Regions from separate parts of the Propionibacterium acidifaciens genome, predicted to be linked through region 3. Evidence: predicted binding sites of a transcription regulator. Region 3 holds the regulator's gene; each other region holds the start of a gene.
What was found. The regulator HrcA, encoded in region 3, represses chaperone genes, less so after heat shock. The targets are predictions, from matches to a motif close to TTGGCACTCGNNNNNNNCGAGTGCCAA.
Positions count from the first base shown of each region.

Region 1 (10,227 bases), 860 kb from region 3:
GGGCCGTCGGCATCGGGGCCGGCTCGGACGCGGCGATGCTCGACCACAAGGCCGAGGTGCTCCGCGCCGTCTTCCGCCGCGTCGATCCGCAGGCGCTGCGCACGGATCCGGCCCGCACTCTCGCCGAGGTCGGCGGTCCGGAGTTCGCCGTGCTCGCCGGCGTGACGATCGGCGCCGCCGAGGCCGGGGCGATCGTCGTGCTCGACGGCCTGGCCACCTCGGTGGCCGCCCTGGCCGCCGTCGAGGTGACCCCGGCCGTCCAGCCCTACCTGGTCGCCGGGCAGGTCAGCCGCGAGTTCGCGCACCGCGAGGTGCTCACCGAACTCGGCCTGGAGCCGCTGCTCGACCTGCGCCTGCGCGCCGGCGAGGGGGTCGGCGCGTCCCTGGCCGCCCAGAGCCTGCTCACCGGCCTGGCCGTGCGCCGGGGCGCCGGCCGCACCCGCTGACAGGAGGTGGCCCGTGATCTGCCCGCAGCTGACCACCCTGGCCTTCGTGCTCCACCCCGACGGCGAGCGCGTCCTCATGGTGCACCGCACCGCCAGACCCGACGACGACCAGCTCGGCAAGTACAACGGGCTGGGCGGCAAGGTCGAGCGCGACGAGGACGTGGCCGCCGGCATGAAACGGGAGCTGCGCGAGGAGGCCCGCCTGGAGGTCGACCACATGAGCCTGGCCGGCACGGTCAGCTGGCCCGGCTTCAACCCGGACGGCTCGGACCAGTTCGGCTTCGTCTTCGTCGTCGACGCCTGGCACGGCGACATCCCCCCGGCCAACGAGGAGGGCCCGCTCGCCTGGGAGCGCATCGACCGGCTCGGCGAACTGGACATGTGGGAGGGCGACCGCTACTTCGTGCCGCTCGTCCTCGACCCCGACGTGCCCCAGTTCCACGCCGTCATCCCGTACGAGAACGGCCGCCCGACCGGCGCCCGCTGGACGGTCCTGCCCTGAGCCCCGGCCGCCCGTCACGAGCAGCGGGGCCGGCCCGCCGCGTGTCGGCCCGGCTCGAGTACCCTGCACGGGTGCACATCGAGCTCGCGCGCCGTCTGACCGGCCCCGAGGGGGCCGAGGCCGTCGCCGCCGCCGAGGCGCTGCCCGACCCCGACTCCCTGGCGGCCGCCGAGGCCATGCGCGCCGCCTTCGATCCCGAGCTGGCCGCGGCGGCCCTCACCCAGGCGGGGCTGCGCGCCCGGGCCCGCCGGAGAATGGGCCCGGGCGCCGCCCGCCTCTGGTGGACGCCCGACTCCGTCGAGCAGGCCTCCCGGCCGGCCGTCTCGCGCTGGCGAGCCGCCCGCCTCGTCGCCGCCGGCATCACCCGGGTCGTCGACCTCGCCTGCGGCGCCGGCGTCGACGCCCTGGCCTGCCTCGACGCAGGCTTGGACGTCACCGCCGTCGACATCGACCCGGCCACCGCCGAGTTCGCCGCCCGCAACCTGCCCGGCGCCCGTGTGCTCTGCGCCGACGCGGCCCGGGTCGGCGCTGACCTGACCGCCGGGGCGGACGGGCGCACCGCCGTCCTCCTCGATCCGGCCCGCCGCACCGCCCGCGGCCGCAGCTGGCGGCTCGCCGACCTGCGACCCGGCTGGGGATTCGTCCAGGACGTGCTCGCCGGCCCGACGAGCGCCGTCGTGAGGCTCGGCCCCGGAGCCCCGGCCGAGGCTCTGCCCGAGGCGGCCGAGGCGGTCTGGGTGAGCGAGCACCACGAGCTCGTCGAGTGCGGGCTGTGGCGGATCCCGGGTGCCGGGCCCGGGCGCGCGGCGCAGCTGCTGCCCTCCGGGGCCCTCGTCCGGGCCGAGCCCGACGCACCGGCGCCGCCCGTCCGCGCGCCGGGGCGCTACATCCTCGAACCCGACCCCGCCGTGAGCCGGGCGGGCGCCTCGGCCGCCATCGCGCCCGGCCTGTGGCGGCTCGCCGAGCGCGTCGCCTACCTCTCGTGCGACGAGCCCGTCCACGGCCCGCTCGCCGACTGCTTCGAGGTGCTCGAGGAACTGGACGCCGGGCCCGCCGCCCTGCGGGCCTGGGTGCGCGCCCACCGGGTCGGCGTCCTCGAGATCAAGAAGCGCGCCCTCGACCTCGACCCGGCGCAGCTGCGCCGACGGCTGCGCCCCTCCGGCCCGAACCGGGCCACCCTCCTCCTGAGCCCCACGACGGGTGGTGCGCGGGCTTTCGTCGTACGGCGGCTGGAGCGCCCCGCCCCGTGACCCCACCCCTGCGCGGCGCCGGTGGGGGAGGGGTCCCGCGGGCGCTCGGCACGAGTGCGGCCGGTGGGGAGCAGGACGCGGGAACGGCTCGCGCGAGGGCATCTGGTGGGGCTCCGAGGAGGGGGAAAGTCGCCGGAATGTGCATCGGGCCCGATCACGACCTATGGTGGACGGAAAGAGGCCCCCTGCTCCGAGGGGATCGTGCAGGACACCTGAGGACGGGGAGGACCATGGGAGCTTTTATCTCCGAACGCTGGGCGGACATCGCATTCCGCTCCTATCAGCATGCCAGCCTCGTCGCCCAGTCCGTGCTGCTGGCGACGGTCATCGCCGTCGCCCTGGCCGTCGTCGTCACGACCGTGCCGAGGCTCGAGCCCGTCGCCAACGCCATCTCGACGGTCGGTCTCACCATCCCGTCCTTCGCGCTGCTCGGCCTGCTCATCCCGCTGTGCGGCATCGGGACGGTCACCTCGGTGGCCGTCGTCACCTTCTACGCGGTGCTGCCCATCCTGCGCAACGCCGTCGTCGGCCTCCTCGGGGTCGACCGGGCGCTCATCGAATCGGCCCGCGGCATGGGCATGCGGACGGTCGGCGTCTTCCTCCGGATCAGGCTCCCCCTGGCCTGGCCCGTCATCCTCACCGGACTGCGCGTCTCGACGCAGATGTCCATGGGCATCGCCGCCGTCGCCGCCTACGCGCTCGGGCCGGGCCTCGGCTCGTACATCTTCACCGGGCTGGCCCAGATCGGCGGCAAGAACGCCCTCAACTACGCCGTCGTCGGAACCGTCGGCATCGTCATCGTGGCACTCCTCGCCGATGCGGTGCTCGTCGGCGTCGGCCGCCTCACCATCCCGAAGGGAATCCGTTCATGAGCCAGACCTCGACCGCCACCGGCAGCGAGATCGTCTTCGCCGACGTCGTGAAGCGCTACCCCGGGCAGGGGCGGGCAGCCGTCGATCATCTCAGCCTCACCATCCCCGCCGGGAGGATCGTCACCTTCGTCGGCGTCTCCGGCTGCGGCAAGACGACGAGCCTCAAGATGATCAACCGGCTCATCGAGCCCACGAGCGGCACGATCACCATCGACGGGCGGGACACCCGAAGCCTCGACGCCGACGAGCTGCGCCGGCGCATCGGCTACGTCATCCAGGGCGGGAGCCTGTTCCCCCACATGACGGTCGGCGCCAACGTCGCCGTCGTCCCCAAGCTGCTCGGCTGGAACAAGAGGCGCATCGCCCGTCGCACCGACGAGCTCCTCGAGATGGTGGGCCTCGACCCCGCCGCCTACCGCGACCGCTACCCGAAGGAGCTGTCCGGCGGTCAGCAGCAGCGCGTCGGGGTCGCCCGGGGCCTGGCCGCCGACCCGCCCGTCCTGCTCATGGACGAGCCCTTCGGCGCCGTCGACCCGATCACCCGCACCCACCTCCAGGACGAGCTGCTCGACGTGCAGGCCCAGCTGCACAAGACCATCGTGTGCGTCACCCACGACATCGACGAGGCCATCAAGCTCGGCGACCGCATCCTCGTGCTGCAGGACCAGGCGCGCATCGCCCAGTACGGCACGGCCTCCGAGATCCTCACGAACCCGGCCGACGACTTCGTCGCCGACTTCACCGGCGGCGGCTCGACCCTGCGACGCCTCGCCCTGGAGAGGGTCTCCTCGATCGAGCTGGAGAGCGCCGTCCTCGTCCGCGGCGGGGACCCCGTGGCACGCGTCCTCGCCCAGGCCCGCGAGCGCGGCACGAACCAGGTCGTCGTCGTCGACGGGCGGAACCACCCGGTGGACTGGTACTGGACGAACACCCTGCGGGGCGAGCGGGTGCAGGTCAGGCCCGGGCGCCAGCCGATCCTCCTCGACGAGGACGCCACCCTCGACGCGGTCCTCGACGCGCTCGTCACCTCGTTCCACGAGGGCGCCCTCGTCGTCGACCACGCGGGCGAGTTCCTCGGCGTGGCCACCTTCGACGAGATCACGCGGTTCGTGCGAAGGCTCAGCGCCGAGCCGGTCGACGAGTCGCCCGCCGAGGGCGCCCAGCGGCCGGGCGAGATCGAGGGGGAGAGCCGTCCCGACGGGGCGGGGCAGGAGCCGTCATGCTGAACCGCCTCTCCGCCGACGACCGCAGGTTCCTGCTCGGGATCCCCGTCGCCGTCGTCGTCATCTTCGCCGGCTGGCTCCTCTGGCGCTGCACCGCCGACCTCGACGACATCGAGTCCCGTCAGCTCGCCTGGGGCACGATCGGCGAGCTGACCGTCCAGCACATCGTGCTCACGCTCATCTGCACCGTCGTCGTGCTCGTCACCGCCATCCCCATCGGCATCCTGCTCACCCGCCCGGGCATCAAGCGGGCGGCGCCGGTCGTCCTGGTGATCGCCAACGCCGGTCAGGCGGCGCCCGTCATCGGGCTCGTCGTGCTCCTGGCCATGGCGATGGGCTTCGGCACCGCCACCGCCGTCGTCGCGCTGAGCATCTACGCCTTCCTCCCGGTGCTCCAGAACACCATCACGGGCCTCCAGGGCGTCGACCGCGGCCTCATCGAGGCCGGGCGCGGCATGGGCATCTCGGCGGTGGGCGTGCTCATGCGCATCGAGCTGCCCCTGGCCGCGAAGGTCATCATGGCCGGCGTGCGCACGGCGCTCGTCCTGCTCGTGGGCACGGCCAGCTTCGCCACCTTCATCAACGCCGGCGGGCTGGGCGCCCTCATCCAGACGGGGATCACCCTGTTCCGCTTCCGAATCCTCGTCTCCGGCGCCATCCTCGTGGCCCTCCTGGCGCTCCTCGTGGAGTGGGCCGGGCAGGTGCTGCAACTGATCGTCGAGCCGAAGGGACTGTGAGATGACCCGAGCCGTTCCCCGAATCCGCCGTCTCGTCGTCCTGCCGGCCCTGGCCCTGTGCCTCCTGCTCGCCTCGTGCGGGCTCGGCACCTCCGGCGGTTTCACGCGCTCCGGCCATCTCGCCGGCGATCTGGCCGACATCGACCTGAGCGGGACGAGCATCTCCGTGGGCTCCAAGAGCTTCACCGAGCAGCTCGTGCTCGGCAAGATCGCCGTCATCCTCCTCGAGTCGGCCGGGGCCGACGTGTCCGATCTCACCGGCATCCCCGGCTCCTCGTCGACCCGGCAGGCGCTCCTGAGCGATCAGATACAGATGATGTGGGAGTACAACGGCACGGGTTGGATCAGCTACCTCGGCCACTCCGATCCCATCGCCGACCCGCAGGCCCAGTACGAGGCCGTCCGCGACGAGGACGCCAGGCTCAACAACCTCGTCTGGCTGTCCCCGGTGCCCGCGAACAACACGTACGGCTTCGCCATGAACGCGAGCACCGCGCAGCGTCTGGGCGTCACGAAGTTCTCCGAGCTGACCTCCCTCGATCCCTCCGAGCTGACCTTCTGCCTCGAGAGCGAGTTCGCCAACCGCAACGACGGCTTCGAGCCGATGGCCCGGCGCTACGGCCTCGACCCCGGCTCGACGCAGCGCATGGTCATGGACACCGGCGCCATCTACTCGGCCACGGCCGAGGGGGTGTGCAACTTCGGCGAGATCTTCACCACCGACGGGCGCATCCAGGCGCTCGACCTGACGGTTCTCGCCGACGACCTGCACTTCCTGCCGAACTACAACGCCTCACCCGTGCTGCCCCGTGAGGTCTACGACCGGAACCCGGCCGCCTACGACGAGCTGTTCGGCGCCGTCTCCCCCCTGCTCACCGACCAGGAGCTCATCGCCATGAACGCCCAGGTCGACGTGGACGGCCGTGAGCCGGCCGACGTGGCCCGCGACTGGCTCATCGGCAAGGGCATCATCACCGACGGCTGATGTGTGGGTGTTCTCTGTCGGGCCTCCCATGCATGCCGGCATCCCCGGGCCCGGTCCCGGAGACGATCCACGAATCCGCACTGCGGGGCCCTGGCCCATCAAGACCCGGAAACCCGCCACCCCCGCAGAGCCCGAGCGCCATCGGTGGCGCCCCGTGCTCCGACCCGGAGCCCTGGCACTCGGCTTGATCGAGTGCTAAAGCGGGTATAACTTGGTCCTTGGCGCTCCCGGTAGGGGAGTGCCAGTCCAGGGGATGGCACCGCGACGACGTCCCGCTGGTCGACACAGCCGAGAAACCCGCGCCGAAAGGCGCTGACTAGTGAGAAAGGGGTTTGACGTGGCCACCACGATCAAGCCGCTCGAGGACCGCGTCCTCGTTCTGCCTCTGGAAGCCGAGACCACCACCGCTTCGGGCCTGGTGATCCCCGACACCGCCAAGGAGAAGCCGCAGGAGGGCAGGGTCATCGCCGCCGGCCCCGGCCGCGTGGACGACAAGGGCGTCCGCGTCCCCATGGACGTCTCCGAGGGCGACGTCGTCGTCTTCAGCAAGTACGGCGGCACCGAGGTCAAGTACAACGGCGAGGACTACCTCCTGCTCAACGCCCGCGACATCCTCGCGGTCGTCGAGAAGTAAGGCGGGCCGGTACTCATGGCTAAGCAGCTCCAGTTCGACGAGGAGGCCCGCCGCTCCCTCGAGCGCGGCGTCGACGTCCTCGCCAACACCGTCAAGGTGACGCTCGGCCCCAAGGGCCGTTACGTCGTCCTCGACAAGTCGTGGGGCGCCCCCACGATCACCAACGACGGCGTGACCGTCGCCAAGGAGGTCGAGCTCGACGACCCCTACGAGAACCTCGGCGCCCAGCTCGCCAAGGAGGTCGCGACCAAGACCAACGACATCGCCGGCGACGGCACCACCACCGCCACCGTGCTCGCCCAGGCCATGGTCCACGAGGGTCTGCGCGCCGTGGCCTCCGGCACCAACCCGGTCGGCCTCAAGCGCGGCATCGAGAAGGCCGTCGCGGCGATCACCGAGTCGCTGCGGGGGGCGGCCCGCGAGGTTCAGACCACCGCTGACATGGCGAATGTCGCCACCATCAGCTCCCGCGAGGAGGAGATCGGCCGGATCATCGCCGACGCCTTCGACAAGGTGGGCAAGGACGGCGTCATCACCGTCGAGGAGTCCCAGACCCTCGGCACCGAGCTCGAGTTCACCGAGGGCATGCAGTTCGACAAGGGCTACATCTCCCCGTACTTCGTCACCGACCAGGATCGCATGGAGGCTGTCCTCGACAACCCCTACATCCTCATCAACGACGGCAAGATCTCCTCGATGAACGACCTGCTGCCGCTGCTCGAGAAGGTCATCGCGGCGAAGGGCCAGCTCGTCGTCATCGCCGAGGACGTCGACGGTGAGGCGCTGTCGACCCTCGTGGTGAACAAGATCCGCGGCACCTTCACCTCCGTGGCCGTCAAGGCCCCGGCCTTCGGTGACCGCCGCAAGGCGATCCTCGAGGACATCGCGATCCTCACCGGCGGCCAGGTCGTCTCCGAGACCGTCGGCCTCAAGCTCAACGAGGTCGGCCTCGAAGTCCTCGGCCGCGCCCGCCGCGTCGTCGTGACGAAGGACGCGACGACCATCGTTGAGGGCGGCGGCGACGCCTCTGCCGTCGAGGCCCGCGTCAAGCAGCTGCACGCCGAGATCGAGCGCACCGACTCCGACTGGGATCGCGAGAAGCTCAACGAGCGCGTCGCGAAGCTGGCCGGCGGTGTCTGCGTCATCCAGGTCGGTGCGGCCACCGAGGTGGAGCTCAACGAGAAGAAGCACCGCATCGAGGACGCCGTGTCCGCCACGCGCGCCGCGATCGAGGAGGGCATCGTCGCCGGCGGCGGCGCCGCCTTCATCCACGCCGCCTCGTCCGTCGACGGCCTCGGCTTGGCCGGCGACGAGAAGGTCGGCGCCCAGATCGTCCAGAGGGCGGTCGTCGAGCCGACCCGCTGGATCGCCGAGAACGGCGGCGAGCAGGGCTACGTCATCGTCTCGCGGATCGCCGACATGGCCGCCAACGAGGGCTACAACGCCCGGACCGGCGAGTACGGCAACCTCATCGACCAGGGCGTCATCGACCCGGTGAAGGTCACGCGCTCGGCCCTGGCCAACGCCGCCTCCATCGCCGGCCTGCTGCTCACCACCGAGACCCTCGTGGTGAACAAGCCCGACGAGGACGACGACGACAAGAAGTGAGCCGCTGAGCCCACGCACCGCAGAGGGCGGTCGGACACCGGTCCGGCCGCCCTCGCGCGTCCCGGCCCGAAGCCGCGAGCCCGACGGGAGGACCGCGCGAGGGCGCGGGGCGGTCCGCCCGCCCGGCGCCGGACTCACTAGACTTGGTCCCACCGTCGAGCGAGGAGAGGTCGAGCGAGGAGAGGGTGTCACATGGCACGGGAGACGGCGAGCAGCAGGCTCGAGGCGGAGCGGGAGACCGGTGAGATCGCGCCCTTGGCGCTGACCTTCGACGACGTCCTCCTCATCCCGCGCGAGACTGACGTGATCCCCTCCGAGGTCAGCACCAGCTCGCGCGTCACCAGGCGCATCACCCTCAACGTGCCGCTCATCTCCGCCGCTATGGACACCGTCACGGAGTCCGCCATGGCCATCGCCATGGCCCGCGAGGGCGGTCTGGGCATCATCCACCGCAATCTGTCCGTCGAGGACCAGGCCGCCATGGTCGACCGGGTGAAGCGCTCCGAGGCAGGCATGGTCGTCGAGCCCATCACCATCGGTCCCGACATGAGCCTCGCCGACGTCGACGCGCTGTGCGCCACCTTCCACATCAGCGGCGTCCCCGTCGTCGCCGAGGACATGACGCTGCTCGGCATCATCACGAACCGCGACATGCGCTTCGAGACCGACTCGGCCCGCCCGGTGCGCGAGGTGATGACGCCCATGCCGCTCGTCACGGCGCCCGAGGGCATCGCCTCCGACGACGCGCTGGCCCTGCTGGCCCGCAACAAGATCGAGAAACTGCCGCTCATCGACGACGCCGGCCGGCTCAAGGGCCTCATCACGCTCAAGGACTTCGTGAAGTCCGACCAGTTCCCGCTGGCGAGCAAGGACCCGCAGGGCCGCCTGCGGGTCGGCGCCTCGATCGGCTTCTACGGCGACGCCTTCCAGCGCGCCATGGCGCTCGTCGAGGAGGGCGTCGACGTCCTCGTCGTCGACACCGCGCACGGCCACTCCAGGGCCGAGATGGACATGATCGCCCGCCTCAAGGCCGAGCCGGCCGCGAAGGACGTCGACGTCGTCGGCGGCAACGTCGCCACCTTCGAGGCCGCCGGGGCCCTGTGCGAGGCCGGCGCGGACGCCGTCAAGGTCGGGGTCGGCCCCGGCTCGATCTGCACGACCCGCGTCGTCGCCGGTGTCGGCGTCCCCCAGGTCACGGCCATCGCCGAGGCCGCCTGCGCCTGCCGGCCCTTCGGCGTCCCGGTCATCGGCGACGGCGGCCTGCAGTACTCCGGCGACGTCGCCAAGGCCATCGTGGCGGGCGCGGACACGGTCATGCTCGGCTCCCTGCTCGCAGGCTGCGACGAGAGCCCCGGCGAGCTCGTCTTCATCAACGGCAAGCAGTTCAAGGAGTACCGCGGCATGGGCTCCCTCGGCGCCATGGCCACCCGCGGCCGCAGGATGAGCTACTCGAAGGACCGCTACTTCCAGGCCGACGTCACGAGCAACGACAAGATCGTCCCCGAGGGCATCGAGGGCCAGGTGCCCTACCGCGGCCCTCTGGGAGCCGTCGTCTACCAGCTCATCGGGGGGGTGCACCAGGCCATGTTCTACTCGGGCGCCCGCACGATCGACCAGCTCCAGGAGCGGGGACGCTTCGTGCGCATCACCTCGGCCGGCCTGCGCGAGAGCCACCCGCACGACATCCAGATGACCGTCGAGGCCCCGAACTACTCCTCGCACGACTGAGACGGGCACCCCGGGGTCGGCCCCTGAGAGGGGCAGTGGCGGGGCGGACGGACGACGGGCTGCCCGGGACGATCGTCTCGCGGACGGAGCACGATGCCGACCAGGTGGTTCGTTGTCATTCGGCGGAGATCGCGGCGCCGGTCGGTTGTCGCCGCATGGCGTCGGGCCATGTCCGCATGACGTCCGGCGGGATGGCGCCCGTGCTGCGGCCGCGGCTGACCCCGGTCGGGACGACGCCCGGT
Region 1 covers NZ_CP033719.1:562,139-572,365, reverse strand. The annotation lists gene bluB (5,6-dimethylbenzimidazole synthase) at 1-446, shown strand, start outside; gene EGX94_RS02500 (NUDIX hydrolase) at 460-948, shown strand; gene EGX94_RS14010 (class I SAM-dependent methyltransferase) at 1,020-2,198, shown strand; gene EGX94_RS02490 (ABC transporter permease) at 2,429-3,070, shown strand; gene EGX94_RS02485 (ATP-binding cassette domain-containing protein) at 3,067-4,296, shown strand; gene EGX94_RS02480 (ABC transporter permease) at 4,290-5,030, shown strand; gene EGX94_RS02475 (glycine betaine ABC transporter substrate-binding protein) at 5,032-6,015, shown strand; gene groES (co-chaperone GroES) at 6,353-6,649, shown strand; gene groL (chaperonin GroEL) at 6,665-8,257, shown strand; gene guaB (IMP dehydrogenase) at 8,450-9,985, shown strand.
Region 1: groES (co-chaperone GroES) is a predicted target of HrcA. The motif match lies at 6,188-6,214, and genes of this name have one in related genera.

Region 2 (10,227 bases), 1.3 Mb from region 3:
GCCGACCGGACCGGGGTCGGCTCGGGCGCGCGGGGGAGCCCCTTCCCGGTTCCTCTGGTCACTTGGTCTTCGGCGGGCCGGCTCGATGCGGGGGAGTCCGCCAGGACGGCCCCGTTGGAACGCGCCGGCGCCGGGGAGCTCGGAAGCCGGGGAGTCCGCGCGTCCCCGGGCGTCACCGATCCGACCGGGCCACGGCACGAGTGCCCACAGTGGGAATCCGTGCCCCGGACGTCACTTGGCCGACGAGGACCAGACCCATCCTTGCCGCGGGGAGTTCCGCGCGCCCGGACGTCATGGCGGGGCCGGAGGGGGGAGCCCCCGGAGGGAGTCGAACCCTCGACCCTTCGCTTACAAGGCGAATGCTCTGGCCGCTGAGCTACGGAGGCGGTGCCGGGCCCTCGGGCCCGGCGTGCTCGTGCGGCGGCGCCGACAGCGGGGCCGCCGCACGAGCAGGACCATTGTGCCGTCCCGGGGGCGGGGACGGCCAGTCGACGCCGGCCGGATGCTCAGCCGAGGTCGCCGGAGGCGGCGAGGAAGGCCAGGCAGTTGCCGCGCAGCACGGCCCGCTCGGAGGCCTCGAAGAAGACCGATTCGCCCTGCCTGATCCCGCCGAGCTCGGCGCCCTGCTCGTCGAGGATCGTGACGTGCCCCTCGATGACGAGCAGGATCCGCGCGCGCCCGTCGCCGGGCAGCACCGCCGGACGGTCGGGCACCAGCTCGACGCGCCACAGCGAGAACTCGGGCTCGGCGGTGGGGTAGTGGCACACGCCCGCCCCGACGGGCGAGGGCGTGATGATGTCGGGCTCGCTCGGCGCGAAGTGCAGCAGCGAGACGAGCGCGTCCACGTCGATGTGCTTCGGCGTCAGGCCGCCGCGCACGACGTTGTCGGAGCTCGCCATGATCTCGATCCCGGTGCCGCTCAGGTACGCGTGGAGGACGCCGGCCGGTACGTGCAGGCCCTGGCCCTTGCTCAGGTGCACGTGGTTGAGCAGGAGCGCCGCCAGGATCGTCGGGTCGCTGGGGTAGAACTCGTCGAGGGTGAGGGCCAGGCGCGCGAACCCGCCCACCTCGTCGCGGTCCTCGGCGTGATCGAGCGCCGCGCTGAGCACGCCGTTGATCATCGCCCGGTGCACCTCGTCGGGGCACAGGCACTCCAGGAAGACTTCCGCCAGGCCGGCCTCGGCGCCCCTGTGACGCAGGGGGCCGATGAGCGGCTCGAGGGACTCGCGCGGTTCGAGCGCGTCGAAGAGCTCGGCGGTGCGCAGCGGGTCGCGGAAGCCCCACAGGGCCTCGAAGGGACCGAGGGCGACGAGCATCTCGGGTTTGGGCCAGGTGTCCTTGTAGGTGCGCGTGGGGTCGTCGAGGGGGACGCCCCGGGCCTGCTCGGACTCGAAGCCGGTCCTGGCCTGGTCGCCCGAGGGATGGGCCTGCAGACTCAGAGGCTGGGCGGCTGCGAGGATCTTGAGGAGATAGGGGAACTGCCCGTCGAAGCGCTGCTCGGCCTCCCCGAGGATTCCGGGGCGGGAGATCACGAGGCGGTCCAGGGTCGTGCCGCCGATGGCCGCCGGCCCTCCCCGGTGGGCGCCGAGCCAGTACTCGGCCTGCGGCGTCCCGTCGGCCTCGGTGCCGAGGATGGCCGGTATGGCGTCGGGAGAGCCCCAGGCATAGTTCTTCACGGTGCCCGTCAGTGGTTGCATGGGTGTCCTCTTCACTCTCTCCCGCATAGGTGTGGTGCGCACGGACCGACCGACTCCGGGGTCGTCGTGCCGGGCACGATCGGATCCATCGTGTCACGGACCCGGGCCCGCCGCCATGGGAACGGGGCTCGGCAAGGGCATTACCCGGGCAGACCACGAATGACATCGGTGTCATTCCATGGGATAGGATCGGGGCATGTCCCAGCTGGTGCACGAGAAGAGTGAGTCGGGCGTCCTGTCCGGGCGCGATGCCGCCATCCTCGACTTCGAGAAGTCCTGGTGGACGGCCCGCTCCTCCAAGGAGCAGGAGATCCGTGACCGCTTCGACCTGTCGGCGGCGCGCTACTACCAGATCCTCAACGCGCTCATCGACCGCCCCGAGGCCCTCGAGCACGACCCCCTGCTCGTCAAGCGCCTGCGCCGCCTGCGTGAGCAGCGGCACCGCGAGCGCTCGGCCCACCGCCTGGCCCGCTGACCAAGCGGGTCGGCCCGCCCGGCCCCGCCCGTCCTCGCGGCAGTGGGCGGGTGCGTCCGCGACCCCGCGCGGTCCATCCCGCGGCACTGGCCGCCGAGGGGCGTCACGGGTTGAGCCGGAACCGCTCAGCCCGGTGATGAAAGACTTTTGCACTCCATGGGTTCGAGTGCTAAGAATGTGCTTAGCACTCGGTGTGGCTGAGTGCCACTCGGGGATCGGGGGTGAGGCTCGCAAGAGCCGTCCGTCGCGGGCATCGTCGATCCGCCTCACACTGACAATGAAGCGCTGGCTCGCCGGCGCGGACAACGAAGCGCCGGGCGACCGGCGCGGGAGGATTCCCACCGAACATGGCAAAGCTTATTGAATTCGACAGCGAGGCCCGTCGCGGCCTCGAGTCGGGCATGGACACCCTGGCCGATGCGGTCAAGGTGACGCTCGGCCCCAAGGGGCGCAACGTCGTCCTCGAGAAGGCCTGGGGCGCTCCCACGATCACGAACGACGGCGTCTCCATCGCCAAGGAGATCGAGCTCGCCGATCCCTACGAGAAGATCGGCGCCGAGCTGGTGAAGGAGGTCGCCAAGAAGACCGATGACGTCGCCGGCGACGGCACCACCACCGCCACCGTCATCGCCCAGGCCATGGTCCGCGAGGGGCTGCGCAACGTCACCGCCGGCGCCAACCCGATCGAGCTCAAGCGGGGCATCGAGAAGGCCACCGAGGCCATCAGCGCCGAGCTGAGCAAGCTGGCCATCGACGTCGAGACGCGCGACCAGATCGCCCAGACCGCCTCCATCTCCGCCGGTGATCCCGCCGTCGGCGACCAGATCGCCGAGGCCATGGACAAGGTCGGCAAGGAAGGCGTCATCACCGTCGAGGACTCCAACACCTTCGGCCTCGAGCTCGAGCTCACCGAGGGCATGAACTTCGACAAGGGCTACATCAGCCCCTACTTCGTCACCGACGCCGAGCGCATGGAGGCCGTCCTGGACGATCCTTACGTGCTCATCGTCGACGGGAAGGTCTCCTCGCTGAAGGACCTGCTGCCCATCCTCGAGAAGGTCCAGCAGACCGGCAAGCCGCTCCTGGTGATCGCCGAGGACGTCGACGGCGAGGCCCTCGCCGGGCTGGTCGTCAACAAGATCCGCGGCACCTTCAAGTCCGTCGCCGTCAAGGCGCCGGCCTTCGGCGACCGCCGCAAGGCCATGCTCGGCGACATCGCCACCCTCACCGGCGGCCAGGTCGTCTCCGACACCGTCGGCCTCTCGCTCGACACCCTGCCGATCGAGATGCTCGGGCGCGCCCGCTCGGTCTCCGTCACGAAGGACGCCACGACCATCGTCGACGGCGCCGGTGACAAGGACCAGATCCAGGGCCGCATCAAGCAGATCCGCACCGAGATCGAGAACTCCGACTCCGACTACGACCGCGAGAAGCTCCAGGAGCGCTTGGCGAAGCTCGCCGGCGGTGTGGCCGTCATCAAGGTCGGCGCCGCCACCGAGGTCGAGGCCTCCGAGCTCAAGCACCGCATCGAGGACGCCGTGCGCAACGCCAAGGCCGCCGTCGAGGAGGGCATCCTTCCCGGTGGCGGTGTGGCCCTCATCCAGGGCGCCGCCGCTGCCGAGCTGCCCGCCGACCTGACGAGCGACGAGATGATCGGCGCCCAGATCGTCTTCACCGCAGCCGAGGCCCCGCTGAAGCAGATCGCGGTGAACGCCGGCCTCGAGGGCGGCGTCGTGGCGGAGAAGGTCAAGGGCCTGCCCAAGGGTCAGGGCCTGGACGCCGCCACCGACGAGTACGTCGACATGGTCGCCGCCGGTATCATCGATCCCGCCAAGGTGACGCGCTCCGCCCTCCAGAACGCCGCCTCCATCGCGGGGCTCTTCCTGACGACCGAGGCCGTCATCGCCATCAAGCCCGAGCCGAAGCCCGCTGCTCCGGCCGGTGACGACGGCATGGGCGGCATGTACTGAGATCCTCGTCCGGGGCCCGCGACGGCGCCCCGGACGATGGTCCCGGGTGAGGGGCCGGCCGGAAGGCCGGCCCCTCACCCTTCTCATCCTCTTCGTCGGGGCCCGTTCCGTCGGGGCCGCGCTCGCTCGTCCCGGGCCCTCCGTGTGTTGCCGGGGAGCGGTCGTGCTCGTCGGGGCCCGGGGCCCCGACCGGACCGCTCGCTCGGACTCCGGGGGCGCTGCCCGTTCGTGGACCGTCGCTCCCGGGGCCGCCCGCTTCCGCGGTTCCCCTCGGGCCCCGCCGGATGCCGCCGTGGCCGTTCCTCGTGGGGCACCGTCCGGTTCCGGCCGAGAACGGACGGGCCCCGTCCGAGTCGCCGTCGTGGCGCGCGTGTCCGTCCGATCGGTCCCGTCCGGTCGCTGGAGAAGGGGCACGACCGCCTTCGTCGGCCGCTCCGCCGGGCGGTCCCGTCGCCGCAGGGCCACCCGATTTGCGCGTCCAGGTCGACGGGGGTAGTGTTCCTCGAGCTGCCGCACGGCGGCTGACACCTGAAGAGGGCCGTCGGAAACGGGCCCCATCGTTCTCGACGAGGGGGCTTGACGCCGGTTCGGCCCTCGGACGCGGAGAGGATCCGGTTTTGACTCCGGATCGGACCGGGTCTACAGTAGTCGAGCCGCCTGTCGGCGGTGACAAGAGAACAAGCGGTCGACGGGGAATCGCCGTGAGGCGCACCTCCCGTTCCTCCCGAGGAGCCGGAGAGCGGTTTTGATCCTGAGGGGAGATCGACTAGACTTGCTCGAGTCACCGTTTCGCGGTGGTGTGAAGTGGGGATTCGGGTGGCCTGCTTTTTGGTGGGTTGTTCGGGCCGTGTGCGTGGCTGGGGCTTGTGTGGTTCTGGTTGTGTTGTGCGGTTGTTTCTTGATAACTCAACAGCGTGTTTTTCAGTCAGTGTTTTCTGTGTTGGCCTGTTGTGGGCCGGCATGGTTTTTCTTTGAGTGGACTTTTCTGTCCTGTCCGTTTTTCTGGATGGGGTCGGGGTTGTTCTCTTGTTGTTTTTGTCGGGCCGGGTTCTTCGTGGGTCTGGTCCGGTGGTTTTTACGGAGAGTTTGATCCTGGCTCAGGACGAACGCTGGCGGCGTGCTTAACACATGCAAGTCGAACGGTAAGGCGCTTTCGGGCGTACACGAGTGGCGAACGGGTGAGTAACACGTGAGGAACGTGCCCTTGACTTTGGTATAGCACTTGGAAACAGGTGGTAATCCCGAATATTCAGTTTCCCGGGCATCCGGGTTGTTGGAAAGCTTTTTGCGGTCAGGGATCGTCTCGCGGCCTATCAGCTTGTTGGTGGGGTAGTGGCCCACCAAGGCCTTGACGGGTAGCCGGCCTGAGAGGGCGACCGGCCACATTGGGACTGAGATACGGCCCAGACTCCTGCGGGAGGCAGCAGTGGGGAATATTGCACAATGGGCGGAAGCCTGATGCAGCAACGCCGCGTGCGGGATGACGGCCTTCGGGTTGTAAACCGCTTTCACCCATGACGAAGCGCGAGTGACGGTAGTGGGGGAAGAAGCACCGGCCAACTACGTGCCAGCAGCCGCGGTGATACGTAGGGTGCGAGCGTTGTCCGGAATTATTGGGCGTAAAGAGCTTGTAGGCGGTTGATCGCGTCGATAGTGAAATCCCGGGGCTCAACCTCGGGCTTGCTGTCGATACGGGTTGACTTGAGGAAGGTAGGGGAGAATGGAACTCCCGGTGGAGCGGTGGAATGCGCAGATATCGGGAAGAACACCGGTGGCGAAGGCGGTTCTCTGGACCTTTCCTGACGCTGAGAAGCGAAAGCGTGGGGAGCAAACAGGCTTAGATACCCTGGTAGTCCACGCTGTAAACGGTGGGTACTAGGTGTGGGTCGCATTCCACGTGATCCGTGCCGTAGCCAACGCATTAAGTACCCCGCCTGGGGAGTACGGCCGCAAGGCTAAAACTCAAAGGAATTGACGGGGCCCCGCACAAGCGGCGGAGCATGCGGATTAATTCGATGCAACGCGAAGAACCTTACCTGGGTTTGACATGTACTGGAAGCACTCAGAGATGGGCGTGCCTTTTCGGCCGGTTCACAGGTGGTGCATGGCTGTCGTCAGCTCGTGTCGTGAGATGTTGGGTTAAGTCCCGCAACGAGCGCAACCCTCGTCCAATGTTGCCAGCAGTTCGGCTGGGGACTCGTTGGAGACCGCCGGGGTCAACTCGGAGGAAGGTGGGGATGAGGTCAAGTCATCATGCCCCTCATGTCCAGGGCTTCACGCATGCTACAATGGCCGGTACAAAGAGTTGCGAGCCTGTGAGGGTGAGCGAATCTCGGAAAGCCGGTCTCAGTTCGGATTGGGGTCTGCAACTCGACCCCATGAAGTCGGAGTCGCTAGTAATCGCAGATCAGCAACGCTGCGGTGAATACGTTCCCGGGGCTTGTACACACCGCCCGTCAAGTCATGAAAGTCGGTAACACCCGAAGCCGGTGGCCTGTCCCTTGTGGGGGGAGCCGTCGAAGGTGGGACTGGTGATTAGGACTAAGTCGTAACAAGGTAGCCGTACCGGAAGGTGCGGCTGGATCACCTCCTTTCTAAGGATGCCTGTCTTCTCGTGTCTGCTGGGGTTTCCTGGTGGGTGCGGGGCCCGTGCGCCGGCTCGTGCCGGTGGTGCGGGTCGGGCTTGTTTTTTTGTGGAGGGCTGGCTGGGGGCACGCTGTTGGGTTGTGAGGGAGCGGCCGTGCGGTGGCTTCTTCGTCGGCGGTCGTGTGTCGGGCGGGTTCGTCCCGTGCGGCGTGCGGTTCCGTGCGTGTGTTGAGAACTTCATAGTGGACGCGAGCATCTTTGTAGTTTCGATTGACATGTGTGTTCGACAAGCTACTGAGTGCGATCGGTGGATGCCTAGGCACCAAGAGCCGATGAAGGACGTTGTGACCTGCGATAAGCCCCGGGGAGCTGGTGGACGAGCTTTGATCCGGGGATTTCCGAATGGGGGAACCTCGAAGGTGACCGGTCGTGAGGCCGGCGACTGCTCCCTGAATGTATAGGGGGGTGTGAGGGAACGTGGGGAAGTGAAACATCTCAGTACCCACAGGAGAAGAAGACAACAGTGATTCCGTGAGTAGTGGCGAGCGAAAGCGGAGGAGGCCAAACCGTGCGTGTGTGGACAGCTGGCAGGCGTTGCACGTGCGGGGTTGTGGGAGTGTTCTTGCCCGAGCTGTCAGGAGGGCGGGGAGTGACAAAGCGGTGTTGAAGTGGAAGCGGCTGGGAAGCCGTACCGGAGTGGGTGACAGTCCCGTACACGTATGACATCGTCTTCCTTGGGCACGTCCCAAGTAGCGCGGGACCCCTGAAATTCCGCGTGAATCCGGCGGGACCACCCGTCAAGCCTAAATACTCCTTGGTGACCGATAGCGGACCAGTACCGTGAGGGAACGGTGAAAAGTACCCCGGGAGGGGAGTGAAATAGTACCTGAAACCGGTCGCATACAATCCGTCGGAGCCCTCTTCGTGGGGGTGACGGCGTGCCTTTTGAAGAATGAGCCTGCGAGTTAGTGGTGTGTGGCGAGGTTAACCTGTGTGGGGTAGCCGTAGCGAAAGCGAGTCCGAACAGGGCGGTCCAGTCGCATGCTCTAGACCCGAAGCGGTGTGATCTACCCATGGCCAGGGTGAAGCGACGGTAAGACGTCGTGGAGGCCCGAACCCACCAGGGTTGCAAACCTGGGGGATGAGCTGTGGGTAGGGGTGAAAGGCCAATCAAACACTGTGATAGCTGGTTCTCCCCGAAATGCATTTGGGTGCAGCGTCGTGTGTTCCTTGTCGGAGGTAGAGCACTGGATGGTCTAGGGGGCCCATCAGCTTACTGAAATCAGCCAAACTCCGAATGCCGGCAAGTTGGAGCACGGCAGTGAGACGGCGGGGGATAAGCTTCGTCGTCGAGAGGGAAACAGCCCAGACCATCAGCTAAGGCCCCCAAGGGGCGGCTAAGTGGAAAAGGATGTGGAGTTGCGGTGACAACCAGGAGGTTGGCTTGGAAGCAGCCATCCTTGAAAGAGTGCGTAATAGCTCACTGGTCAAGTGATTCCGCGCCGACAATTCAGCGGGGCTCAAGCCGTCCGCCGAAGCTGTGGCGTCCGCGCGTGTGCCGGGTGCCGGGCCTTGTGTCCGGTGCCGGGCGTGTGGATGGGTAGGGGAGCGTTGTGCGTGCCGTGAAGCGTCGGGGTGACCCGGCGTGGAGTGCGCGCGAGTGAGAATGCAGGCATGAGTAGCGTTTTGACGGGTGGGAAACCCGTCCGCCGAATATCCAAGGGTTCCGGGGTCAAGTTGATCTGCCCCGGGTGAGTCGGGTCCTAAGGCGAGGCCGACAGGCGTAGTCGATGGTTGACGGGTTGATATTCCCGTACCGGCCCAGCAACGGTCCTGTCGAATCGGGTGATGCTAAGCACGCGAGATGTCTCCGGCGCTTTCGGGTGCCGGTGGCGTCGAGTCTGTGAACCGAGTCTGTAGTAGACAAGCTGCGGAGGGACGCAGGAAGGTAGCTCGACAGCCGTCATGGTAAGGCTGTCAAGTCTGTAGGGTGACTGGTAGGCAAATCCGCTGGTCGTGTGCCTGAGAGATGATGAGAGGGGCCCTGTCAGCAGGGTCCGTGTTCGAGTGATCCTATGCTGCCTAGAAAAGCTTCGTGAGCGAGTTGTTGTGCCGCCCGTACCCCAAACCGACACTGGTGGATAGGTAGAGAATACCGAGGCGATCGAGATAATCGTGGTGAAGGAACTCGGCAAAATCCTCCCGTAACTTCGGGACAAGGGAGACTTGAGGCGTGAGGGGCCCGCGCGGCCCTCAGCGCCGGGAGTCGCAGTGAATTGACCCAAGCGACTGCTTACTAAAAGCACAGGTCCGTGCGAAGTCGTAAGACGATGTATACGGACTGACTCCTGCCCGGTGCTGGAAGGTCAAGGGGAACCGTCAGCCTCTCGGCGAAGCGGTGAACTTAAGCCCCAGTAAACGGCGGTGGTAACTATAACCATCCTAAGGTAGCGAAATTCCTTGTCGGGTAAGTTCCGACCTGCACGAATGGAGTAACGACTTGGGTACTGTCTCCACCACGAGCTCGGTGAAATTGCATTACGAGTAAAGATGCTCGTTACGCGCAGCAGGACGGAAAGACCCCGGGACCTTCACTACAGTTTGGTATTGGTGATCGGTGCGGCTTGTGTAGGATAGGTGGGAGACTGTGAAGCGGCCACGCCAGTGGCCGTGGAGTCGTCGTTGAAATACCACTCTGGTCGTTCTGGTTGTCTAACCTCGGACCGTGACCCGGTTCAGGGACAGTGCCTGACGGGTAGTTTGACTGGGGCGGTCGCCTCCCAAAGAGTAACGGAGGCGCCCAAAGGTCCCCTCAGCCTGGTCGGCAACCAGGTGTCGAGTGCAAGTGCACAAGGGGGCTTGACTGTGAGACGGACACGTCGAGCAGGGACGAGAGTCGGGACTAGTGATCTTCTGGTGGCGTGTGGAAGCGCCAGAACTCAACGGATAAAAGGTACCCCGGGGATAACAGGCTGATCTTGCCCGAGCGCTCACAGCGACGGCATGGTTTGGCACCTCGATGTCGGCTCGTCGCATCCTGGGGCTGGAGTCGGTCCCAAGGGTTGGGCTGTTCGCCCATTAAAGCGGCACGCGAGCTGGGTTAAGAACGTCGTGAGACAGTTCGGTCCCTATCCGCTGCGCGCGTAGGAATCTTGAGAAGGGCTGTCCTCAGTACGAGAGGACCGGGACGGACCAACCTCTGGTGTGCCAGTTGTTCCTCCAGGAGCATGGCTGGTTGGCCACGTTGGGAAGTGATAACCGCTGAAAGCATCTAAGTGGGAAGCACGCTTCAAGATGAGGATTCCCCAGCCTCGTGCTGGTAAGGCCCCCGGCAGACCACCGGGTTGATGGGTCGGACGTGGAAGCGCCGCGAGGCGTGGAGCTGACCGATCCCAAACGGCCGAGAGGCTTGCCCCACGCACCCCGCCCCACGAAGAGGGGGTGGGCCCGTGACTGCTGGTGCTCGCGTCCACTGTGTTGTTCTGGACACACGGACAGG
Region 2 covers NZ_CP033719.1:983,429-993,655, reverse strand. The annotation lists tRNA gene EGX94_RS04275 (tRNA-Thr) at 314-386, opposite strand; gene manA (mannose-6-phosphate isomerase, class I) at 507-1,697, opposite strand; gene EGX94_RS04265 (DUF3263 domain-containing protein) at 1,894-2,172, shown strand; gene groL (chaperonin GroEL) at 2,520-4,142, shown strand; rRNA gene EGX94_RS04255 (16S ribosomal RNA) at 5,217-6,736, shown strand; rRNA gene EGX94_RS04250 (23S ribosomal RNA) at 7,013-10,145, shown strand.
Region 2: groL (chaperonin GroEL) is a predicted target of HrcA. The motif match lies at 2,354-2,380, and genes of this name have one in related genera.

Region 3 (10,227 bases):
CGCGAGGCCCTCGAGAAGCTCCAGCTCAACGACGCCTCCCTGACCTTCGAGCCCGAGACCTCCAGCGCCCTGGGCTTCGGCTTCCGCGCAGGCTTCCTCGGGCTGCTCCACATGGAGATCATCCAGGAGCGCCTCGAACGCGAGTTCGGCCTCGACCTCATCAGCACGGCCCCGAGCGTCGACTACCGCGTCGTCATGGAGGACGGCACGGAGCACCGGGTGCAGAACCCCTCCGAGTTCCCCGACGGGAGGGTCGAATCCGTCCATGAGCCGGTCGTGCGCGCCACGATCCTGTGCCCGGCCGAGTTCATCGGCCCCGTCATGGAGCTGTGCCAGAGCCGCCGCGGCACCCAGGACGGCGTCGACTACCTGTCCGAGGACCGCGTCGAGATGCGCTACACGCTGCCGCTCGGCGAGATCGTCTTCGACTTCTTCGACGCCCTCAAGTCCCGGACGAAGGGCTACGCCAGCCTCGACTGCGAGGAGGCCGGCGAGCAGAGCGCCGACATGGTCAAGGTCGACATCCTGCTCAACGGCGAACCGGTCGACGCCTTCAGCGCGATCGTCCACCGCGACAAGGCCTTCGACTACGGGGTCGAGATGACGGGCAGGCTGCGCAGACTCATCCCCCGTCAGCAGTTCGAGGTGCCCGTCCAGGCAGCCGTCGGCACCCGCGTCATCGCCCGCGAGACCATCCGCGCGGTCCGGAAGGACGTCCTGGCGAAGTGCTACGGCGGCGACATCACCCGCAAGCGCAAGCTGCTCGAGAAGCAGAAGCAGGGCAAGAAGCGCATGAAGATGGTCGGTCGCGTCGAGGTGCCGCAGGAGGCCTTCGTCGCCGCCCTCACCGCCGTCGACGCCGCCGGGAAGAGGGCGTAGTGCCGCCGGCCGGCCCCGCCGCGGCCGCCGAACCGGGCGCCCTCGTCACGACGCCCGGGCGGACGCTGTCGTGCTACGTCCACGTGCCCTTCTGCGCGGCGCGCTGCGGCTACTGCGACTTCAACACCTACACGCCCGCCCAGCTGCCCGGCATGTCGACGGGTGACTACGCGCGGGCCGCCCGCCGCGAGATCGACCTGGCCGCACGGGCGCTGGCCGGCGACGGCCGGGCCCTCACGAGCGTCTTCCTCGGCGGCGGCACCCCGACGATGGCCACCGATGACGAGCTCGCCGGCTTGCTGGAGCACCTGCACCGCTCCTTCGCCCTCGTCCCGGGCGCCGAGATCACCATCGAGGCCAACCCCGAGACCCTCGACGAGCGTCGCCTGGCGAACCTGCGGGCGGCGGGCTTCAACCGGCTCAGCCTGGGCATGCAGTCCGGCGACGAGCGGGTGCTCGCCACCCTCGAACGGCGCCACCGCCCGGGCCGCGCGGTGCAGGCGGCGCGCTGGGCCCACCGGGCGGGCTTCGACAACGTCTCGCTCGACCTCATCTACGGCGCGCCGGGCGAGACGCTGGACCAGTGGCGGGTCTCGCTCGAGACCGCCCTGGGCGCCGAGCCCGAGCACGTCAGCGCCTACGGCCTCATCGTCGAGCCCGGAACCGCCATGGCCCGGCGCATCGCCCGCAGCGAGCTGCCCGAGCCCGACGAGGACCTCGAGGCCGACGAGTACCTGCTCGCCGAGGAACTGCTGGGGAGCGCCGGGCTGTCCAACTACGAGATCAGCAACTGGGCCCGTCCGGGGCGCGAGGCCGTCCACAACCTCGCCTACTGGCGCGGCGGTGACTGGTGGGGGATCGGCCCCGGCGCGCACAGCCACCTCGGATCGGCGCGCTGGTGGAACGTGAAGCACCCGCGCCGTTATGCGACGATGCTCGCCGCCGGGGCCAGCCCGCGGGCCGGCCACGAGATCCTCGACGCGCGGACCCGCCACGAGGAGACGGTCATGCTGCGGCTGCGCCTGCGCGAGGGCCTCGACGTGGCCGAGCTGAGCGGCCCCGAGCGCTCCCCGCTGCCCGGCCTGGTCGAGCGCGGGCTCGTCACCACGGCCGGCGGGGAGGTGCGCCTCACCCCGGCGGGGCGGCTGCTCGGCGACGCCGTGACGCTGGAGATCCTCGGCTGAGCGTCCGGCCGGCCGCCGGGGCCTCCGGTTGGCAGATCTCGACTGCGATCCCGCGGTCCAGCGGTCGGCTGAGCGCCCGACCGGTCGCGGGGCGCCCGCCGGACGAGAGCGACGACCGCGACCATTAGGCTGGGGACCATGGCTGGTCAGGATCGCTACGGCGCCGACGTGCTCTCGGGGGACTGGAGGCGCGGCAACAGGCCGAGGACGGTCGACCTGCCCCTGGAGCTCGGGCTCATCATCGAGGTCGGCCCCGACGGCTACTGCGGCGAGGTCGTGGGCTGGGAGAACGGACTGGTCGTCCTCGAGGACCGGGCCGGACGGCGCCGCACCTTCCCCGTCGGCGAGTACGGCTACCTCGTCGAGGGCCGCCCCGTCGCGCTGCGCATTCCCCCGCGCCGCGGCTCCACCCGCCGCCGCACCGCCTCCGGCTCGCTCGCCGGCCCGCGCGAGGACGCCCGGACGGCGCTCGGCAGTCGCATCTACGTCGAGGGCCGCCACGACGCCGAGCTCGTCGAGAAGATCTGGGGCGCCGACCTGCGTCACGTCGGCGTCGTCGTCGAGTACATGGGCGGCATGGACGACCTGCTCGGCATCGTCGCCGAGTTCCGTCCCGGCCCGGGCCGTCGCCTCGGCGTGCTCATCGACCACCTGGTCGCCGACACCAAGGAGTCGCGCATCGCCGCGCAGGTGCGTCGCGCGGGCCGCGGCGACCACGTCATGATCACCGGGCACCGGTTCATCGACATCTGGCAGACCATCGACCCGCACCTGCTCGGCTTCTCCGCCTGGCCGCAGGTGCCGCTCGACCAGGACTGGAAGCGGGGCACGCTGGCGCGCCTGGGCATCCCCCGCGGCAAGCGCTACGAGCAGATCGACCAGGCCGACGTCGGCCGGGCCTGGCGGGCGATGCTCGCACGCGTGCGCACCTACAAGGACCTCGACATCGACTTCGTCCGCGAGGTCGAGAGACTCATCGACTTCGTCACCCAGGACCACCTGGACGAGCTGGGCTGATGCCGGCCGCGGGACCGGTGGGGACCGGACAGGAGAGGGCATGAACCCCGACGACGTGATGGACCTGATCAAGGACGTCAGCGCCCGCATCATCGAGCCGCGCTTCCGCGCGCTCGGCAGCGGCGACGTGGGCACGAAGGGGCCCGGCGACTTCGTCACCGTCGCCGACCGCCAGGCCGAGGCGGAGTTCATCCGGCTCCTCGGGCGGGCCTTCCCCGGCGCCGTCGTCGTCGGCGAGGAAAGCTGCTACGCCGACCCGTCCCTCATGGGCGCCATCGGCGCCGCCGAGCACTGCTTCGTCATCGATCCGGTCGACGGAACCGGCAACTTCGTCCGCGGCAGCGACGACTTCGCCGTCATGGTCGCCGAGATGCGGGGGCCGCGGACCGTCGCCGGATGGATCTGGCAGCCCCGCCACGGGCTCGGCTACCAGGCGACGGTCGGCGGGGGAGTCACCCGCAACGGCGCGCCCGTCACGCCGAGCCCCACCCATCCGCGCCCGACCGGCGCCACCGGGCAGCGCCTGTGGCGCGGCTTCGACGCCGCCGGGCGCCTGGCCCCGCTCCGGGAGTCCTCGCACTGCGCCGGCGTCGACTACCCGCAGGTCGTCACCGGCCTGCTCGACTTCGTCGCCTACCGCCGCCCCAGACCCTGGGACCACCTGGCGGGCGGCCTCATGCTCACCGAGATGGGCGGCGGCATCGTCCACCTCGACGGCTCCCCGTGGACGCCCGGCGGCCCCGAGACCCCGATCATCAGCAGCCGCGACCTGGACACCGCCCGGCGCGTCGGCGCCCTGTGGCTGCCGTACACCCTGCGCTCCTGACCCGTCCCGGGGCGGTGCGGGCGCCCGACGGCGGCGGGCGGCGCGCTATGCTGGCACTCGATGGCCGAGAGTGCCAGAGCCCGGCGCGCGAGGGCCCGGCCGGCGTCGGCGGATCGGGGAACGGCGGATCCAGCAGAGGGGGCAGCGGTGATCGACGATCGCAAGCTCGACGTGCTCAGGGCTGTCGTCACCGACTACGTCTCGAGCCGCGAGCCCGTCGGCTCCAAGGCCCTCGTCGAGCGCCACCGCATGAAGGTCTCGCCGGCCACCGTGCGCAACGACATGGCGGCCCTCGAGGAGGAGGGCTACCTCACCCAGCCGCACACGAGCGCCGGGCGCATCCCCACCGACAAGGGCTACCGCCTCTTCGTCGACCGGATCGCGCAGGTCAAGCCGCTGTCGCCGGCCGAGCGCCGCGCCATCTCGACCTTCCTCGACGGGGCCGTCGACCTGGACGACATCGTCACGCGCACCGTGCGGCTGCTGGCCATGATCACCCACCAGGTCGCCCTCGTGCAGTACCCGGCCGTCGGCTCCGTGCGCGTGCGCCACGTGGAGCTCGTCACCCTGGCCCCCCAGACGGTCATGGTGATCCTCATCACCTCGGTCGGCAGCATCCACCAGCGCAGTCTGCTGGTCCCCGAGCACTCGGCGGACGACCTGGCCCTGCTGCGCGAGCGCATCAACTCCGCGGTGGGCGCCCGGACCGTCTCGACGGCCCTCGAGGCGCTGCGCGGCCTCGACCCGCGCGGCCTGCCGTCGGTCGCCGGCGATGTCCTGGGCGCCCTCGACGACATGCTCGCGGCCGACACCGCCCCGCGGATCGCGGTCGGCGGCGTGCCGAACCTGTCGCGCCTCGGCGCCGAGTTCGACACGACCGTCAAGCCGATGCTCGAGGCCCTCGAGGAGCAGGTCGTCCTGCTCAAGCTGCTCGGCGCCGCCGCCGCCGACCTTCCCGGTGACGTCGCCGTGCGCATCGGCGAGGAGAACCCCTACGGCCCGCTCCGGACGACCTCCGTCGTGGCGAGCAGCTACGGGCCCTCCGATTCGCCGGCGCACCTGGGTATCGTCGGTCCCACCCGGATGGACTACCCGTCCATGATGGCCATCGTGCGTGCCGTCGCCCGCTATGTCGGCCAGTTCCTGACAGAAGGTTGATCAACTCCACCGATGAGTACTGACTATTACGAGGTCCTCGGCGTCCCCCGCGACGCCACCGCCGAGCAGATCAAGCGCGCCTACCGGAAGAAGGCGATGCAGGTGCACCCGGACGTCACGGACGATCCGGACGCCGAGGAGAAGTTCAAGGCCGTCAACGAGGCCTACGAGGTGCTCTCCGATCCGCAGAAGAAGGCGGTCTTCGACCGCGGCGGCGACCCCATGCGCAACGGCGCCGGCGGCTCCGGCGGTGCCGGCTACGGCGACCCCTTCGGCGGCATGGGCGGTTTCGGCGGCTTCTCCGGCGCCGGCGGCTTCGACGTCGGCGACCTGCTCGGCGCCATGTTCGGCGGCGCCGGGGGCGCCTCGAGCCGCGGCCCTCGCTCGCGCGTCCACCAGGGCTCCGACCAGCTGCTGCGCGTGCGGCTCAGCCTGGCCGAGGCCGCGTTCGGCACGACGAGCAAGCTCGACCTCGACACCTACGTCGTCTGCCCGACCTGCTCCGGCAAGGGCTCGGCGGCCGGCTCCGAGCCGGTCATCTGCGTCCAGTGCCACGGCTCCGGCTCGGTGACGCAGGTGCAGCGCTCCTTCCTCGGCGACATCCGCTCCACCACCGTCTGCCCGACGTGCAACGGCTACGGCTCGACGATTCCGAGCCCCTGCCCGGAGTGCTCCGGCCAGGGCAGGGTGCGCACCCGCCGCCAGATCTCGGTGAAGATCCCCGCCGGGGTGAGCAGCGGCAACCGCATCCACCTGCGCGGCCAGGGCGAGGTCGGCACCGGCGGCGGCCCGGCCGGCGACCTGTACGTCGAGGTCCTCGTGGCCGAGCACGAGGTCTTCCGGCGCGACGGCGACAATCTCGAGATGGTCCTGACCATCCCGATGACGGCCGCCGCCCTCGGCTGCACCGTGCCGATCACCACGCTCGAGGCCGAGCTGGAGGGCGCCACCCCTGAGGACTCGACGGTCGAGCTCGCGATCCCGGCCGGAACCCAGGCCGCCACCCGGCTCGTCGTCAAGGGCCGCGGCGTCCCGGCCCTGCGCGGCCGCGACAAGGGCCGGCGCGGCGAACTGGGCGTCACCGTCGTCGTCGAGACCCCGACCCGGCTCAGCGACGAGCAGCGCGAGCTGCTGGCCCGGCTCGCGGAGCTGCGCGGCGAGGGCGATGGCGGGGTCGGTGTGCGGCCCGGCGCCGACAGGGGCTTCTTCAACCGGCTGCGCGAGGCCTTCAACGGATGACCGATCCGCTCTTCTGGGCCGGTCCCGAGGACGTCGCCGCGGCCCGGCCCGGCGCCACGATCCTCCTCGAGGGCGACGAGGGCCGTCACGCCGCCGCCGTGCGGCGCCTGCGCGTCGGCGAGTCCGTCGTGCTGGCCGACGGCGAGGGCCGCGGCGTGCGCGGCCGCGTCACGGCGGTCGGGGGGTCCTCGCTCGAAGTCGCGGTCGACGAACTGCTCGAGGCCCCCGCCGAGCCCCTGGAGCTCGTCGCCGTCCAGGGCCTGGCCAAGGGGGACCGCTCCGAGATCGCCATCGAGGCCATGACGGAGCTGGGGGTCCGCCGCATCGTCGCCTGGCAGGCCTCGCGCAGCGTCGTGCGCTGGGACGGCAAGGTTGACAAGGGCCTCGCCAGGTGGCGCGCCGCAGCCGCCCGTGCCGCCAAGCAGTCGCGCCGTCTGCGCATCCCGCGGCTCGAGGCGGCCGGCACCGGCTCCGTCGCGGAGCTGCTCGCCGGCGCCGACCTGCCCCTGGTCCTCCACGAGGGATCCGCGCAGCCGCTGTCGGAGGTGCCGGTGCCGTCCACGGGCCGCGTCGTCGTGGTCATCGGGCCCGAGGGCGGCATCGCCCCCGACGAGCTCGGGACGTTCACCGCAGCCGGTGCCCGACCCGTCCTCGTCTCGGACGCGGTGCTGCGCAGCTCGACGGCGGGCGTCGTCGCGCTCGCCCAGGTGCGGGCCCTCGCGGGTCGTTGACTCCTGGCGTCGTGTTCGCCGTCGGGGCGGGGCCGTCGGGTTCTCACACCCGCAGTTCGGGCGGTACGGGCATGCCCGAGGGGCGCAGGCCGGACAGGTCCTTGAGGACGACGTGGTTGCGGTCGTTCGTCGAGCCCACCGTGAACAGGGGGCCCAGGCCCATCGACTGCCAGCGGCTGCGCATCTGCCAGGCCGCTGCGTCGTCGCCGCCGATGCGCCAGAAGTTCACCAGGTAGCCGCCCTCGTACAGATGGAGCAGGGCGTAGCCGGCCGGGTAGGACGAGCAGGCCGCCACCTCGAGGTACTCGGCGCTGGCCCCCTGCACGTCGGCGCGGCCGCGGCGCATCCGGTGGGTGTGCCCGGCGTGGTGCAGGAACAGCCCGCGGGCCTTCCGCTCGGCGAGCTGGAGCTCCATGCGGTCGCGCATGCGCAGCATGAACTGCGGCCCCGACGGATAGGTCAGGGCCGCATCGTTGGTCGCGGGGTGGTGGGCGGTGACGATGGTGGGCCGGTCGTGGTCCTCGGACAGGAGGGACCGGAAGTCGCTCATCTGCGCCGGCGTGATCCAGCCGCCGCCCCCGCCGCGGGTGGTGTCCAGGCCGATGATGCGCAGCCCCGAGGCCGTCGTGGTGGTGCACATCGCCTGGTAGTCGGTGAAGTGCTCGGCGAAGGGATCGGTGCCGTCGTGCTGCGATCTGTCATGGTTGCCGCGCACCGCCAGCCAGGACTCGTGGCGCCGGCCGTAGCTGTCCAGCAGGGCGCGGGCGCAGGCGGTCTGCTCGGCCGTGCCCTTGGAGGTCACGTCGCCGCCGAGCACGAGGAAGGGGTGACCCCGCCGCGAGTCGAGCTCGTCGAGCATGGCGGTGAACATCGCCTGCGCGTAGTTCTTCTGCCCCGGTCCCGGCTTCACCGAGGTGGGCAGCGGCCCGAGGACGATGCCCTGGCGCTTCTCGCCCAGGTGCGAGTCGTTGGCCAGGGCGATCGTCTCCAGGTAGTGCCCGGGCGGAGGGGTGAGCGTCATGAAGCGGTGGGTGCGCTCCGGGCTGTGGCGACGGTTCGTGATGGCCATGCCGGGCGTGGGCTGCTGGTCGCCGGACATGGCGCGGAAGTGGTACTCGCACCCTGGCTCCAGACCGTCGATCCGCACCTTGTGGAAGGCGGTCGGCCGACTGTCCTCGTGGACGAGCCGCAGCGGGGCGCCGGCCGGGGCCAGCCAGACCCGCGCGTCGGTGCGGTAGGGCTGGGGGACGAGCCTGCCGTGGCGGATGCATCGCGTGATCCAGCTGATCACCACGCTCGTGGGGGTGATGGTGAGGACTTCGAGATCGGTCGCTAGGAAGGGCTTCGGCACGGGCCGAGACTACTGCGCTCCGGCCCGCGGCCGGGTGCCAGCTCGCCGGTTCCGCCGATGCCGGTGCACGCGGGGCGGCCGCACCCCGTTCACGGGAACCGGGCGCGGCGGTGGTTCTGCCACAATCATCTCCATGACCTCCCAGGACGACTTCGGCTTCACCCCGGGCGCGCGGCTGCCCAACGGCCTGGGGCGCACGGGGACGATCACGACGCCGCACGGGACGGTCCGGACCCCGGCGTTCGTCGTCGTCGGGACGAAGGCGGCCGTCAAGGCCATGCTGCCCGAGCAGGTCGCGGCCGCCGGAGGCCAGGCCGTGCTGGCCAACGCCTTCCACCTGTACCTCCAGCCCGGGCCGGGGATCGTCGACGCGGCGGGCGGCCTGGGCCGCTTCATGGGCTGGCCCGGGCCCACCCTCACCGACTCCGGCGGTTTCCAGGTGATGAGCCTCGGCTCGGGCTTCCGGAAGACCCTCGCCATGGACACCACGGGCCTCCAGGACGACGACGTCATCGCCGCCGGGCATGAGCGCCGGGCCCGCGTCGACGACGACGGCGTCGACTTCAAGAGCCCCCTGGACGGCTCCCCGCACCGCTTCACCCCCGAGGTGAGCATGGGCGTCCAGCACCGCCTCGGTGCCGACATCATGTTCGCCTTCGACGAGTTGACGACGTTGTTCAACACTCGCGGCTACCAGGTCGAGGCCCTCGAGCGCACCCGGCGCTGGGCCCGGCGCTGCCTCGACGAGCATGCGCGCCTGACCGGGGCGCGCCGCCACCGGCCCTACCAGGCGCTCTTCGGCATCATCCAGGGCGCCCAGTACGAGGACCTGCGCCGCAGGGCCTGCCGCGAGCTGTCGGCGATGCGCTCGTCCGACGGCGGTCTGCCCTTCGACGGCTACGGCATCGGCGGCGCCATCGAGAAGGCCCGCCTGGGCGAGATCGTCGGCTGGTGCGCCGACGAGCTGCCCGACGACCGGCCCCGCCACCTGCTCGGCATCAGCGAGCCCGACGACCTCTTCGCCGCCTGCGCGGCCGGCGCCGACACCTTCGACTGCGTCAACCCCAGCCGCGTGGCCCGCAACGCCGCCATCTACACGGCGGACGGGCGCTACAACGTCACCACCGCCGCGAACCGCCGCGCCTTCGTCCCCCTCGAGGACGGCTGCGACTGCTACACCTGCACGCACTGCACACGCGCCTATCTGCACCACCTGTTCAAGGCCCACGAGATCAACGGGAAGGTCCTCGCGACGGTGCACAACGAGCGCTTCACCGTCCGGCTCGTCGACCGCATCCGCCGCTCCATGGCCGACGGCGACTTCGAGGACTTCCGCGCCGAGTGGCTCGGCCGCTACAACGCCAACGGGGGGCGGGCCGCCTCGCCGTGACGTCCCGTCGGGCGGGGCGAATCCGTTCGGGATCATCGTCGGCAATGCCGCCATCGGCGGCCCTGTCATGGCAGGATCGAGACATGAGTGAGATCAACGAGGAGCTGCCCGTCGGCGAGAGCGCGGAGAACAGCGATCTGGCCCAGCTGTCCCAGGCCGATTCGCTCATCGACCGGGGGGTCGCCGATCCCCTGGACGAGGGCTTCGTCGCCCCCGACCACTGGTCCGCGGCCCAGCGCTTCGGGAACACCCCGGCGGAGATGGCGCAGGGGGAGACCATCGACCAGCGGGCCGCCCAGGAGGAGCCCGAGCCCAGCGGCGAGCCCGGCCCCGACTGGAACCCCGGCGGCGAGAAGCGCCAGGTCGGTTCGACACGGGCCGGACGGCTCGTGGCCGCGGGCGGCGGTATCGACGGCCCGGACACGGAGTCCCAGGCGGTCGCCTCCGACGTG
Region 3 covers NZ_CP033719.1:2,776,475-2,786,701, forward strand. The annotation lists gene lepA (translation elongation factor 4) at 1-879, shown strand, start outside; gene hemW (radical SAM family heme chaperone HemW) at 945-2,063, shown strand; gene EGX94_RS11880 (DUF3097 domain-containing protein) at 2,202-3,080, shown strand; gene EGX94_RS11885 (inositol monophosphatase family protein) at 3,121-3,906, shown strand; gene hrcA (heat-inducible transcriptional repressor HrcA) at 4,054-5,064, shown strand; gene dnaJ (molecular chaperone DnaJ) at 5,077-6,303, shown strand; gene EGX94_RS11900 (16S rRNA (uracil(1498)-N(3))-methyltransferase) at 6,300-7,034, shown strand; gene EGX94_RS11905 (metallophosphoesterase) at 7,078-8,385, opposite strand; gene tgt (tRNA guanosine(34) transglycosylase Tgt) at 8,519-9,775, shown strand; gene EGX94_RS11915 (DUF5709 domain-containing protein) at 9,859-10,227, shown strand, end outside.